Lentimicrobium sp. L6: one gene and its partners. The protein of the gene in region 1 interacts with the protein of each later gene in a pairwise test. Links are inferred from orthologs where the notes say so. Each region holds a gene or a part of one and is shown in the gene's direction. Other genes may lie near its edges.

Evidence for each region. The genes of interacting proteins can lie anywhere in the genome.
Region 2: the proteins of HNS38_RS01210 (region 1) and HNS38_RS17220 interact in binary tests that used the Escherichia coli proteins (3 or more experiments, as listed by UniProt). The link is inferred for Lentimicrobium sp. L6 from one-to-one orthologs.
Region 3: the proteins of HNS38_RS01210 (region 1) and dnaE interact in binary tests that used the Escherichia coli proteins (3 or more experiments, as listed by UniProt). The link is inferred for Lentimicrobium sp. L6 from one-to-one orthologs.

What each region holds. Positions count from the first base shown.
Region 1 is NZ_JABKCA010000003.1:2,971-6,345, forward strand. The notes cover bases 193-3,060. They hold HNS38_RS01210 (methionine aminotransferase), read left to right. Parts: upstream 193-981; coding sequence 982-2,139; downstream 2,140-3,060. Other genes in these bases: HNS38_RS01205 (OmpH family outer membrane protein), read left to right, coding at 391-897; HNS38_RS01215 (amidohydrolase), read left to right, coding at 2,127-2,933; HNS38_RS01220 (T9SS type A sorting domain-containing protein), read right to left, coding at 3,030-3,060. Outside these bases: HNS38_RS01200 (DPP IV N-terminal domain-containing protein), read right to left, coding at 1-123; more of HNS38_RS01220, read right to left, coding at 3,061-3,375. UniProt on the Escherichia coli protein: Shows aminotransferase activity with methionine and histidine as substrates, and to a lesser extent also with phenylalanine.
Region 2 is NZ_JABKCA010000083.1:10,775-14,137, forward strand. What follows is about bases 179-3,034. They hold HNS38_RS17220 (cbb3-type cytochrome c oxidase subunit I), read left to right. Parts: upstream 179-721; coding sequence 722-2,347; downstream 2,348-3,034. Other genes in these bases: HNS38_RS17215 (SCO family protein), read left to right, coding at 179-720; HNS38_RS17225 (cytochrome c oxidase subunit 3), read left to right, coding at 2,347-2,970; HNS38_RS17230 (cytochrome C oxidase subunit IV family protein), read left to right, coding at 2,973-3,034. Also shown: more of HNS38_RS17215, read left to right, coding at 1-178; more of HNS38_RS17230, read left to right, coding at 3,035-3,275; coxB (cytochrome c oxidase subunit II), read left to right, coding at 3,303-3,363. UniProt on the Escherichia coli protein: Cytochrome bo(3) ubiquinol oxidase is the terminal enzyme in the aerobic respiratory chain of E.coli that predominates when cells are grown at high aeration.
Region 3 is NZ_JABKCA010000008.1:78,423-83,810, forward strand. Bases 179-5,059 are described here. They hold dnaE (DNA polymerase III subunit alpha), read left to right. Parts: upstream 179-497; coding sequence 498-4,859; downstream 4,860-5,059. Other genes in these bases: HNS38_RS03470 (T9SS type A sorting domain-containing protein), read left to right, coding at 179-341; guaA (glutamine-hydrolyzing GMP synthase), read right to left, coding at 4,956-5,059. Outside these bases: more of HNS38_RS03470, read left to right, coding at 1-178; more of guaA, read right to left, coding at 5,060-5,388. UniProt on the Escherichia coli protein: DNA polymerase III is a complex, multichain enzyme responsible for most of the replicative synthesis in bacteria. This DNA polymerase also exhibits 3' to 5' exonuclease activity. The alpha chain is the DNA polymerase catalytic subunit.

The sequences.
Region 1 (3,375 bases):
TTTGGGTAAAATGTTTCTGTTCTGATATATGGCGTCTTCAAAGGTGAGTACCTTGTCTTGAGCCCATAAAGAGGAGGCCATCAATATTAATATACCTAAAAGTATAAAACTTAATCTTTTCATTTTATTCATTTTATTATTGAGATGCAATTTTACAAAACCTTTTCTTAAGTTTTTATCGAAATATTCGATTTCATCTATTATTTGGAAATGGTGTAAAATGGGTATGTTAACTATACTTACTCATTTTTATTTTTGTAATGAGTTAAAGAAACTTAAACAATTCTATTTTTTATGGAAAGCCATTCGGATATTTAAATTATTTGAATAAATTTGCGCCTCGCAATATGGTATTCCATTTGCTATAAATTTGAAACTAATTATATTACAATGAAAAACATATTTAAATTATTTGTCGTTTTATTAATTGCTGGGTCATCTTTAACAGCTCATGCTCAGACAGCTAAGATTGGTCATGTCAATTTCCAAGAATTATTAGGAATCATGCCTGGTCAAGAAGCAATAAATCAAGAATTGGAAACTTTTGTAGCTGGTTTAGAAACTCAATTACAAGCTATGCAAAGTGAATTAGAAGCTAAGTATGCAGATTATCAAAATAATCAAGCTACAATGTCAGAAATCATCAGACAAACTAAAGAAAAAGAAATTATGGATTTGCAACAGAGAATGGAAGCATTCAATCAGCAAGCTCAGTACGAAATTCAAAATAAGCAAGTGGAATTATCAGAGCCTTTAATCAAAAAAGCTCAAGATGCCATTACAGCTGTTGCTTCGGAAAATGGATTCACTTACATCATTAATGCAAACGACCAAGTTTTACTTTACAAGAATGGTACGGATATTTTACCAATGGTGAAAGCTAAGCTAGGTTTATAGTTTAATGTTTAAAAATATTTAAAGCCATATCAAGCCAATTGATATGGCTTTTTTGTATCTTTGTTTTCTAGAAATAATCTTTTTATGGAAGCTTTTAAAGGTTCAATTATATCAAAATCTCCAGGGGTAAAAACCTCTATTTTCGCAGTGATGTCGCAAATGGCTAATGAACACAACGCCATTAATTTAGCTCAGGGTTTTCCTGACTTTGATGTGGATGCTGAGCTCATTAATCTCATTGCAAAGAATATGAGGAAAGGGCATAATCAATATGCTCCTATGCCTGGTTTACCAGAACTTCGACAGCAGATTGTTGCCAAAATCAAAAATACTTTTGGTGCTGAATATAATGCTGATACAGAAGTTACCGTAACATCAGGTGCTACTCAAGCATTATTTACCGCTATTTCTGCATTTGTTAGAGACGAAGACGAGGTCATTGTTTTTGAGCCAGCTTATGATTCCTATTCCCCTACCATAAAACTCAATAGAGGAATTGTTAAATATGCCAAGCTTCGCCTTCCCGATTATCATATCGATTGGACAGAAGTGAGTCGTATGATTTCTCACCGTACGAGAATGATTATTCTGAATACTCCTCATAACCCTACTGGAGCTGTGCTTTCAAAGAAGGATTTGGATGCTTTGCATAAGCTTACTAAAAATACGGATATCATTATTTTAAGTGATGAAGTATATGAGCACATTATCTTTGACAAGAAGAAGCACCACAGCCTTTCTGCTTATCCAGGATTAGCCGAAAGAAGCATTGTGGTGGCTAGTTTTGGGAAAACATTTCATGCTACAGGTTGGAAAATGGGTTATGCAGTGGCCCCAGAAAATTTGATGAATGAGTTTAGAAAAACGCATCAGTTTATTGTGTTTACTGTGAATACTCCAATACAACATGCTATAGCAGAGCATTTAAAAGATGAAGGTAATTATTTAGGATTAGGTTCTTTTTATCAAAAGAAAAGAGATTATTTCTTGAAACTGATTAAGAATTCAAGGTTTAAGCCTGTTCCCTCATTTGGGACTTATTTTCAGGTATTAGATTATTCAGAAATTAGTGACTTACCAGAGATGGAATTTGCAGAATGGTTGATAAAAGAGCATGGTGTTGCTAGTGTTCCAGTGTCGGCGTTCTATCATAAAAACGATGACCATAAAATGCTTCGATTCTGCTTTGCCAAGAAAGAAGAAACCTTAGAGAAAGCAGCCGAAATACTATGCAAGATTTAACAGTAACTTTCATTCAGTCCAATTTAGTTTGGAATGATTTTCGTGCCAACCTATTAACTTTCAGTGAAAAATTAAATGCTGTGTCAGAAAAAACAGACTTGGTTGTATTACCAGAAATGTTTAATACTGCATTTGTAGTTGAGCCAGAAACTGTAGATAAAGAAGCGGCTCATATTTCTTTAGATTGGATGATAAGGAATGCTCAAAAGTATGATACCGCCATTTGTGGAAGTATGATAGTTAATGAGGAGGGCAATTATTACAATCGTTTCTATTGGGTGGAACCAAATGGAAATATTCAAAAGTACGACAAAAGGCATTTGTTTACATTAGGCAACGAGCATTTGAAAATAACTGCTGGTCAAGAAAACATAATAATCGAGTACAAGGGTTGGAAAATAAAACCTTTAGTATGTTATGATCTTCGTTTTCCTGTATGGGCTAAAAACACTTATGCGAACGGTCAATATGAATACGACCTTCTTATTTATGTAGCCAATTGGCCAGCAGCAAGAAATTATGCATGGAAATCATTATTGGTAGCTAGGGCTATCGAAAATCAGGCTTATGTAGTTGGAGTCAACAGAATAGGACCCGATGCTAATGGAACTAAGCATACCGGATTCTCTAGCATTATTGAGCCGAAAGGTGAATTGATTTCTGAGGAGGTTGAAAATATAGAATCCTCTCAAACTATATCTTTATCAGCTGTCGATATGAATACCTATAGAGAGAAGTTTACAATTGGAATAGACTGGGATGAGTTTTCTGTAAAAAAAAATAAGCCCGATTAAAAGGATTAACCGAGCCTATTGTTTTCTATTAAAATCTTTTGGAATTGGCTCCTAAGAATTATTCTTAAGAACAGCTAGATTTTATTGTAAGATGTTTTATAGCTTTTGAAATTTAATATGTTGGTTCTTACCTTCAGAAATGGTCTCAAGAATATATGAGCCAACTGGTAGATTTGAAATGTCAAGAGTGTTAGTGTAGGTTATATTGTTCATAATATAAACGCTCTGCCCAGTGGCATTCAGAATTCTAATACGCTCTGGTAAACTTTTAAAGTTAACATTCAAAATATCATTGGCTGGGTTTGGATAAGCAATAAAGTCTAATCCTTTTATGTTTTTATTACCAGTAATATCGCTAACATCCATTATAGCTTTTATATACATTTTCCCTCCATTTGATTCCACATCAAAAGTTGTTTCATAAGTACCTGGAGTATTATAG
Region 2 (3,363 bases), on another replicon or contig:
AAAATAGCCATTGAAAATACCACGCAGATTGGTATTTACGAGCATTTGGATACTTTGATGTCAAAAGACATCTATTTGGTAGATCGGGACAGTAATAGTGTTCAACTTACCAGTCTAATCGACAAACCCACCGTTTTCTGTTTCATCTACTACAATTGCCCAGGTTTATGTTCCCCATTATTGGGTGGCGTTGCTGACGTGATTAATAAAACAGATTTAGTTTTAGGAGAAGATTATCAAGTTATAACTATTAGTATGAACGAAGATGATTATCCTTCACTAGGTGCGAAGAAAAAAGATAATTATGTGAAATCATTTACCAAAGAAGTAAATGATGAGGCTTGGATTTGGTTAACAGGTGATAGCTTAAACATTGCAAGAGCTAGTGATAACTTAGGTTTCAAATTTAAGAGAGAAGGTAAAGATTTTGTACATGCTGCAGCTATCATGGTAACTAGCCCTGAAGGAAAAGTAACTCGCTATTTGCATGGAACTTACTTTCTTCCTTTTGACCTTAAAATGGCTATTGTTGAAGCCAGTCAGGGCATTTCCGGCCCAACCATTAACAAAGTTCTTGAATTTTGCTTTAGCTACGATCCTCAAGGAAAAAAATATGTATTTAATATTACAAAAATATCGGGAAGTATCATTATGGCCTTGGCTTTATTGTTATTCCTTGTTTTAGCATTTAAAAAGAAAAAACCAAAATCAACACAGTAATATGGATGACAATGTTACATCAAAGCCTCAATTAAACTTTTTTGAGGACACTGGGGGCCGAAAAGGAATCTTTAAATGGATTCTATCAACGGACCATAAGCGAATAGGACTGCTTTATTTCTATTCCATTATCTCCTTTTTTATGGTAGGAGTAGCACTTGGTCTTTTAATGAGATTAGAGCTGTTAGAGCCTGGAGGTCAATATATTGATGCCAATACTTATAACAGTGCTTTTACACTGCACGGCGTCATCATGATTTTCCTTTTTATTATTCCTGGAATTCCAGCAGTATTTGGGAATCTAATCCTTCCCATTATTATTGGAGCTAAGGATGTAGCTTTCCCGAGAGTTAACCTTTTATCGTGGTACTTATATGTAATTGGTGCCTTTTTTGCCCTTTCTACATTGGTATTTGGTGATGGACCAGCTGATACAGGCTGGACTTTCTATGCGCCCTATAGCGTGAATACAAGTACAAACGTGAGCATGTCAGTATTAGCAGCTTTTATCTTGGGATTCTCCTCTATTCTAACGGGGCTTAACTTTTTGGTCACCATGCACCGAATGCGTGCACCAGGAATGACATGGATGCGTATGCCACTATTTGCTTGGGGGCTTTATGCCACAGCTTGGATTCAGCTATTAGCTACTCCAATTGTGGGTATCACTTTATTAATGATTGTAGCAGAGCGGTTTTTAGGCGTTGGTTTATTCGACCCTTCTTTAGGAGGTGACCCGATTTTATATCAGCACATGTTCTGGATATATTCCCACCCTGCTGTTTATGTAATGATTTTGCCAGCTATGGGAGTGATTTCAGAAATCATTCCAACTTTTTCTCAAAGAAAGATTTTTGGATACAAAGCCATTGCTTTTTCTAGTTTGTTTATTGCTTTTGTAGGATACACTGTTTGGGGACACCATATGTTCACCTCAGGAATGAGTGGTTCTGCTCGAATTATTTTCTCTATTCTTACCTTCATAGTGGCTATTCCTAGTGCTATTAAAGTATTCAACTGGTTGGCTACCATGTATGGTGGTTCTATCGATTTAAAACCAGCTATGCTCTTTGCACTTGGATTTATTTTCCTTTTCCTCATTGGAGGTTTAACAGGTTTGGTGGTTGGAGCATTAGCAACTGATGTGCACTTACATGATACCTATTTTGTTGTGGGGCACTTTCATTATGTGATGTTTGGAGGTACTGGATTTGCCTTTATTGCAGCATTATACTATTGGTTTCCTAAAATTTATGGGAAAATGTATGACGTAAAACAAGCTACCATTGCATTTTGGGTGATGTTCACTGGTTTCAACATCCTTTATTTTCCAATGTTAGTTGTTGGAATTATGGGAATGCCAAGAAGATATTATGACTATTTACCTCAGTTCCATGTTCCCAACATTATTTCAACAGTAGGAAGTTGGATATTGGTAACTGGTCTCATCATGGTCATTATTAATTTCTTTAAGGCCAAGAAAATAAGTGCAGAAGAAGCTAAAAATCCTTGGGGAGGTTTAACTTTAGAATGGACTGTACAATCACCACCTACAGTATTGAATTTTGATGAAATTCCTACTGTAACAAGTGGCCCTTACGAATATCAGAATAAGGAGGAAAGATAATGAGTTCAGAAGCTTTACAACACGCTCATGACGAGCACCGCGACGATGCTGCCTCAAAATTAGGAATGTGGTTATTCCTTTTTACTGAGTTGCTATTATTTGGAGGACTATTCTTAGTCTATTCTATATACCGAAACATGAATATGGAGGATTTTCATGCAGGTTCGGCACACCTTGATATTTTTATCGGAGCTATTAATACAATAGTATTAATTACAAGCTCTGCAACTGTTGCTATTTCTATTACTGCAATTCAAAAAAAACACTATCGCCTAGCTAAAGGATTATTGTGGTTTACCATATTAGCAGCAGGTGTTTTTATGGTGAATAAATATTTTGAGTGGGGACATAAGTTCGAAATTGGATTATACCCTGGAGGAGATATGTTTGAAGCCATGCCTGGAGGAGAACGCCTATTTTTTGTGCTTTATTATTTCATGACAGGTCTACACGGGTTGCACGTGATTATTGGAGCTATTATCATTGGTTTTGTGATTAAGGAAATTAATCAAGGAAAACAAACCTACGATAATTTCGCATTTCATGAAAATGCCGGATTATATTGGCACTTGGTCGATTTAATTTGGATATTCTTATTCCCATTAATGTACTTAATTATCTAATTATGGAAAACAATAAAAATAATCACGAAGAAGATCATCATATAGTTAGTTACGCTGCTAACCTGAGAGTTTGGGTAGTATTGCTTATATTGACTTGGTTAACCATTACTGTAGCTTATTTAGATTTTGGTAATATGGCTGTTGCTATAGCTTTATTAATTGCCACCTTTAAAGCTGGAGTCGTATTGGCCTATTATATGCATTTAAAATTTGACAGTAAGTTGCTTACTGGGTTGTTATTGGTAACTGTAGCCGTTTTTAGCTCTTTTATTATACTTACATTTTTAGATTACGCATATAGATAGAGAATTAATAAAGAAATAGATAGAATTATGAATAATGTTTCGAATTTTGTAGAAGGTGTTGATATGGCTTTTATTGTCATATTGGGGA
Region 3 (5,388 bases), on another replicon or contig:
TTGTATTTATCATCACCACCAATGAGGAAAGTTGGTCTGACACTTTCGTCTTACATTTATATCCTAAAGATGCTTTTGGAATTTCAGAATTGGATAAAGATATCTACATCATCTATCCTAATCCAAATGAAGGAGTCTTTAACATCAGAGCGGAGAACTTATCCAAAGAAACCAATTATCAGATTCTAAATGCTGCTGGTAAGTTGGTTAGAAGTGGGTATATTCAACACTCAAGCTTTAATGAAACTCAAATTAATATTGGATATATAGAAAACGGAATCTATCTATTAAGACTAATAGAAAATATTCAATCTGTTAACTATAAATTTATCGTGCGATAAGATGGACCAAAGCTTTCAGTTTTTCACATTTAGTCCAACTTATTAACAATGATACTAAATAACTAGTTTTCTGTCACATATAAATTATTAACAAGCCAGATACTTATGTTGTTTTTGGGTATTTTTGAAGGCTCATTTTCAACCTAATTCTGTTCTATGTTTTTAATTTACGATACTGAAACCACTGGTTTACCTAAGGATTATAATGCACCTATCACCAATTCGGATAATTGGCCACGTATGGTCCAAATTTCTTGGCAATTGCATGATGATAAAGGCCAATTGGTGGAAGTTAAAAACTACATCATTAAACCTGAAGGATATGAAATCCCCTATGCTGTAGTTAAGGTACATGGTATCACCACTGAAAGAGCAGAAAAACAGGGAGTTGCCTTAAGTATGGTCTTGGATGAGTTTAACGAGACGCTTAAGAAAACTACTTTTGTTGTTGGCCATAATATTGAATTTGATAATAATATCATTGGGGCTGAGTTTCATAGGAAAGACATCGATACTCCCCTTTTTGAGCGTACCAGTTTAGATACTAAAAATGAATCGACAAATTATTGTGCTATTCCTGGTGGAAAAGGAGGAAAGTTTAAATGGCCCAAACTTGGCGAACTCCATGAGAAATTATTTGGGGAAGCCTTCGATATGGCACATAATGCTGCTGCCGATGTGGAAGCCACCGCTCGTTGTTTTCTCGAACTTGTTCGACTCAAAGTTATTGAAGCAGGGAAATTGCATTTTTCTGAAGAACAATTTGAGGCTTTTCAACTGGCAAACCCAAATACTATCCAAGCTATAGGTTTAAATACTCAACCCTATGATGCAGTTGATCTAGATGAATCAGACTCCCCAGAAATCAGTATTCAAACTGAATTAGAAAAAGGTACTGTAAAGACCAAGACTATCCTTACTGGAGAGCTAAAATATTCACATTTACACTTACATACCCCATACTCTATCCTAGATGGAGCGACTTCTATTCCCCGTTTAGCAGAAAAAGCTTTAAATGATGGAATGGAAGCTGTTGCCATTACCGATCATGGTAATATGTTCGGAGTAAAAACATTTCACAAAATACTAACCGGAAAAGGTTTAAAGCCAATTTTAGGCTGTGAAGTTTATGTGGCACGAAGAGGAATGCACCGAAAAGAAGCCAAAATTGACGGTAGCGGTTGGCATTTGGTGTTATTGGCAAAAAATAGAGCTGGCTATCAGAACTTGATGAGAATGGTGAGTCTGTCTTGGTTAGAAGGAAATTATTACAAACCACGTATAGATAAAGAATTATTAAGTCAGAATTCAGAAGGATTAATTGCTCTTTCAGCTTGTTTAGGCGGTGAAGTGAATCAAAAACTGATGAATGAAAGCCAAGGAGAAGCAGAAAAAGCTGCCCTTTGGTATAAAGATTTATTTGGCGAAGATTTTTACCTCGAACTCCAAAGGCATCAGTCAGGAGATCCAGAATTAGATAGTAAAGTATATGAAGACCAGGTTTTTGTTAATCAGAAACTTTTGGAAATGGGCCATAAATACGGAATCAAAGTAGTTGCCACCAATGATGTCCATTTTGTAAATAAAGAAGATTCTGGAGCTCAAGATCGATTAATCTGTATCAGTACTGGAAAAAACATTGATGATCCAAGCCGTCTTAGGTATTCAGGTCAAGAATGGTTCAAAACTCAGAAAGAGATGATTGAACTATTTAAGGATCATCCTGAGTGCATTGCTCATACTCAAGAAATAGTTGATAAGGTGGAGAATTACCCTCTGAACTCCAAGCCTATCATGCCTGACTTTACTCTTCCTGAGGGTTTTACCGATGAAAATGAATATCTCAGGCATATTGTTTATGAAGGAGCACATATTCGTTGGGGAGCAGTTCTAACAGAAGAACTCATTGAGCGCTTAGATTTTGAACTGGAAACTATCAAAAAGATGGGATTCCCTGGCTATTTCCTTATTGTCTGGGATTTTTTGGTTGCAGCAAGAAATATGGGAGTTGTAGTGGGTCCCGGTCGTGGCTCTGCTGCTGGTTCTGCTGTGGCCTATTCTCTTCGTATCACAGAAATAGATCCTGTAAAATATAATCTACTGTTTGAGAGATTCCTGAATCCTGATCGTGTGTCCATGCCCGATATCGATATCGATTTCGATGATGAAGGTAGAGGAAGAATCATGGAATGGGTAGTGAATAAATATGGTGAGAAACGAGTAGCTCACATTGTGACATTCGGTAGTTTGGCAGCAAAATCAGCTATTCGAGATGTGGGTAGAGTACAGCAATATCCACTATCAGAAACCATGTTACTCCAAAAACTTGTACCAACTCGACCGGGTATTTCATTAAAGGATGCTTTTAAAGAAGTTCCTGAACTGAATAATATAAAAAGAGGAAAAGGCGAGGCTGCCGATGTATTAAAATATGCCGAAGTATTGGAGGGCTCAGTTAGAAATACTGGTGTTCATGCTTGTGGTGTTATTATTGGCAAAGAAGATTTAGAGAATTATGTTCCTATTAGTACTGCAAAAGATTCAGAATTAAAATATGTAACTCAGTATGATGGAAAGCATGTTGAGGATATTGGTTTATTAAAGATGGATTTTTTGGGTTTAAAAACTCTGACCATTATTAAGCATGCCGTTGAGAATATCAAAGAATCGAAAGGTGTTGAAATAGATATTGAGAATGTAAACTTGGAAGATGAAAAGACCTACCAATTATATTCTGATGGCGATACTACCGGGTTATTCCAGTTTGAGTCGGCTGGAATGAAAAAGTATCTTAAGGAATTAAAGCCCACTCGTTTTGAGGATTTGATTGCTATGAATGCGCTCTATCGTCCTGGTCCTTTAGAATATATTCCTAGTTTTGTAAAGCGAAAAAATGGTTTAGAACCCATTGAATACGATCTTCCAATGATGAAAGAATACCTGGAAGAAACCTATGGTATCACAGTTTACCAAGAACAGGTGATGCTTCTTTCTCGCCAGCTGGCTAATTTTACTCGTGGACAATCCGATTCACTCCGTAAAGCCATGGGTAAGAAGATTAAAGCCATGATGGATGAGTTGAAAGTATTATTTATTGAAGGTTGTAAAGCTAATGAGCGATTCATGAAGGAATGTACGGAGACAAAAAAGAATCCAGACAAACTTATCAATAAAATTTGGGGTGACTGGGAAGCTTTTGCTAAATATGCTTTCAATAAATCTCATGCCACTTGTTATTCCTATGTTTCTTATCAAACGGCATATTTAAAAGCCCATTATCCAGCTGAATTTATGGCCGCTGTACTGAGTAATAATATGAGTGATATTGAGAAAGTGACATTCTTTATCGATGATTGCAGAAATCAAGGATTTAAGGTTTTAGGTCCAGACATTAATGAATCAGGAACTAATTTTGCAGTTAATAAAGATGGAGATATTCGCTTTGGATTAAATGCCATCAAAGGAGTTGGAGGTGCTGCTGCCGATATGATTATAGAGGAACGCAGAGAAAATGGCAAGTATAAAGGTATTTTTGGCATGGTCAAACGAGTTAACCTTCGTTCAGTTAACAAGAAGAGTTTAGAATCTATGGTCTATGCCGGTGCTTTCGATAGTTTTGAGAAAACACCACGTCATGTCTTCTTCCATATGGAAAATGGCTCAACTTTTTTAGAGAAAATCATTCAATATGGACATAAGTTTCAAGCGGAACAAAACTCTAATCAAGGAAGTTTATTTGGAGACTTAGGCTCTGTAGAATTGCCTGATCCAGAAATTCCAGAGACTGAACCTTGGTCACAACTCGAATCATTAAAAAGGGAAAATGATGTGGTAGGATTTTATCTATCTGGCCATCCTCTAGATACTTATAGTATGGAACTTAAGCAATTTTGCAATAGCGATATCAAAAGCTTCAATGCTGTGATGGAAAGGCTGAATCAAATTGTGATGAATACCGAAAAGGACAAAGATGGTAAAAAGCCTGAAACCGATGAGCTGAAGCTACTTAGAGACAAGCCATATACCATAGCAGGTATTATCTCTATCCCTGCTAGCACCACGATGATGACCAAAACAGGAAAGCCATTTGGTAGATTCACTGTGGAGGATTATACAGGTTCATTGGAAATCAATATGTTTGGCGAAAATTTCGAGAAATACAAGAGTATTTTGAGTAGAAAAGACCAATATGTTCTTTTAAAAGTAGCTCCAGAAAAACCCCGTTGGCGTGATGAGTTTGAACTCAAAATCAATGCTATAGAACTGTTATCTGAAGTGATGGAGAAATATGTAAGGAGAATTGACCTTAGCATCAAATTACATAATGTATCTTCTCAATTGATAGATAATCTGAATACTGTTATTGAAACCGGTGGTGGCAAAACGCCCATCAATGTGCAAGTTATCGATGAAAATAATGAGATATTACATATGAATATTCCTACTAAAGTAAACTCTAAGCATTTTATCAATGCGCTAAAAGATAATGAAGAATTAAGTATTCGGTTGGTGAAGTAATTGCGCGATATCTTTTTATATTATCTATAATAAATACTTATCCTTTAAGAAAAAAAACAGCCTTGAATTAAAATACAAGGCTGTTTTTTGTTTTTTCTATTCCCACTCAATGGTAGCAGGTGGTTTGGAACTGATATCGTAAACGACTCTATTTACTCCTTTAACTTTATTTATCACATCGTTGGAAACCTTGGCTAAAAACTCAAATGGTAGATGTGACCAATCGGCTGTCATTCCATCTGTTGATGAAACAGCTCTTAAGGCAACAACATTCTCGTAAGTTCTTTCATCACCCATAACTCCTACCGATTGGATAGGAAGGAACATGGCTCCTGCTTGCCAAACCATATCATAAAGACCATTGTCTTTCAAGCCTTGAATAAAGATATGATCTACCTCTTGAAGAATTCTCACTTTTTCCGGAGTAACATCTCCAAGAATTCGAATTCCTAAACCAGGACCTGGGAAAGGATGACGTTTGAGTAATTCAGATTTCATTTCCATAGCTCGTCCTACTCTTCTCACTTCA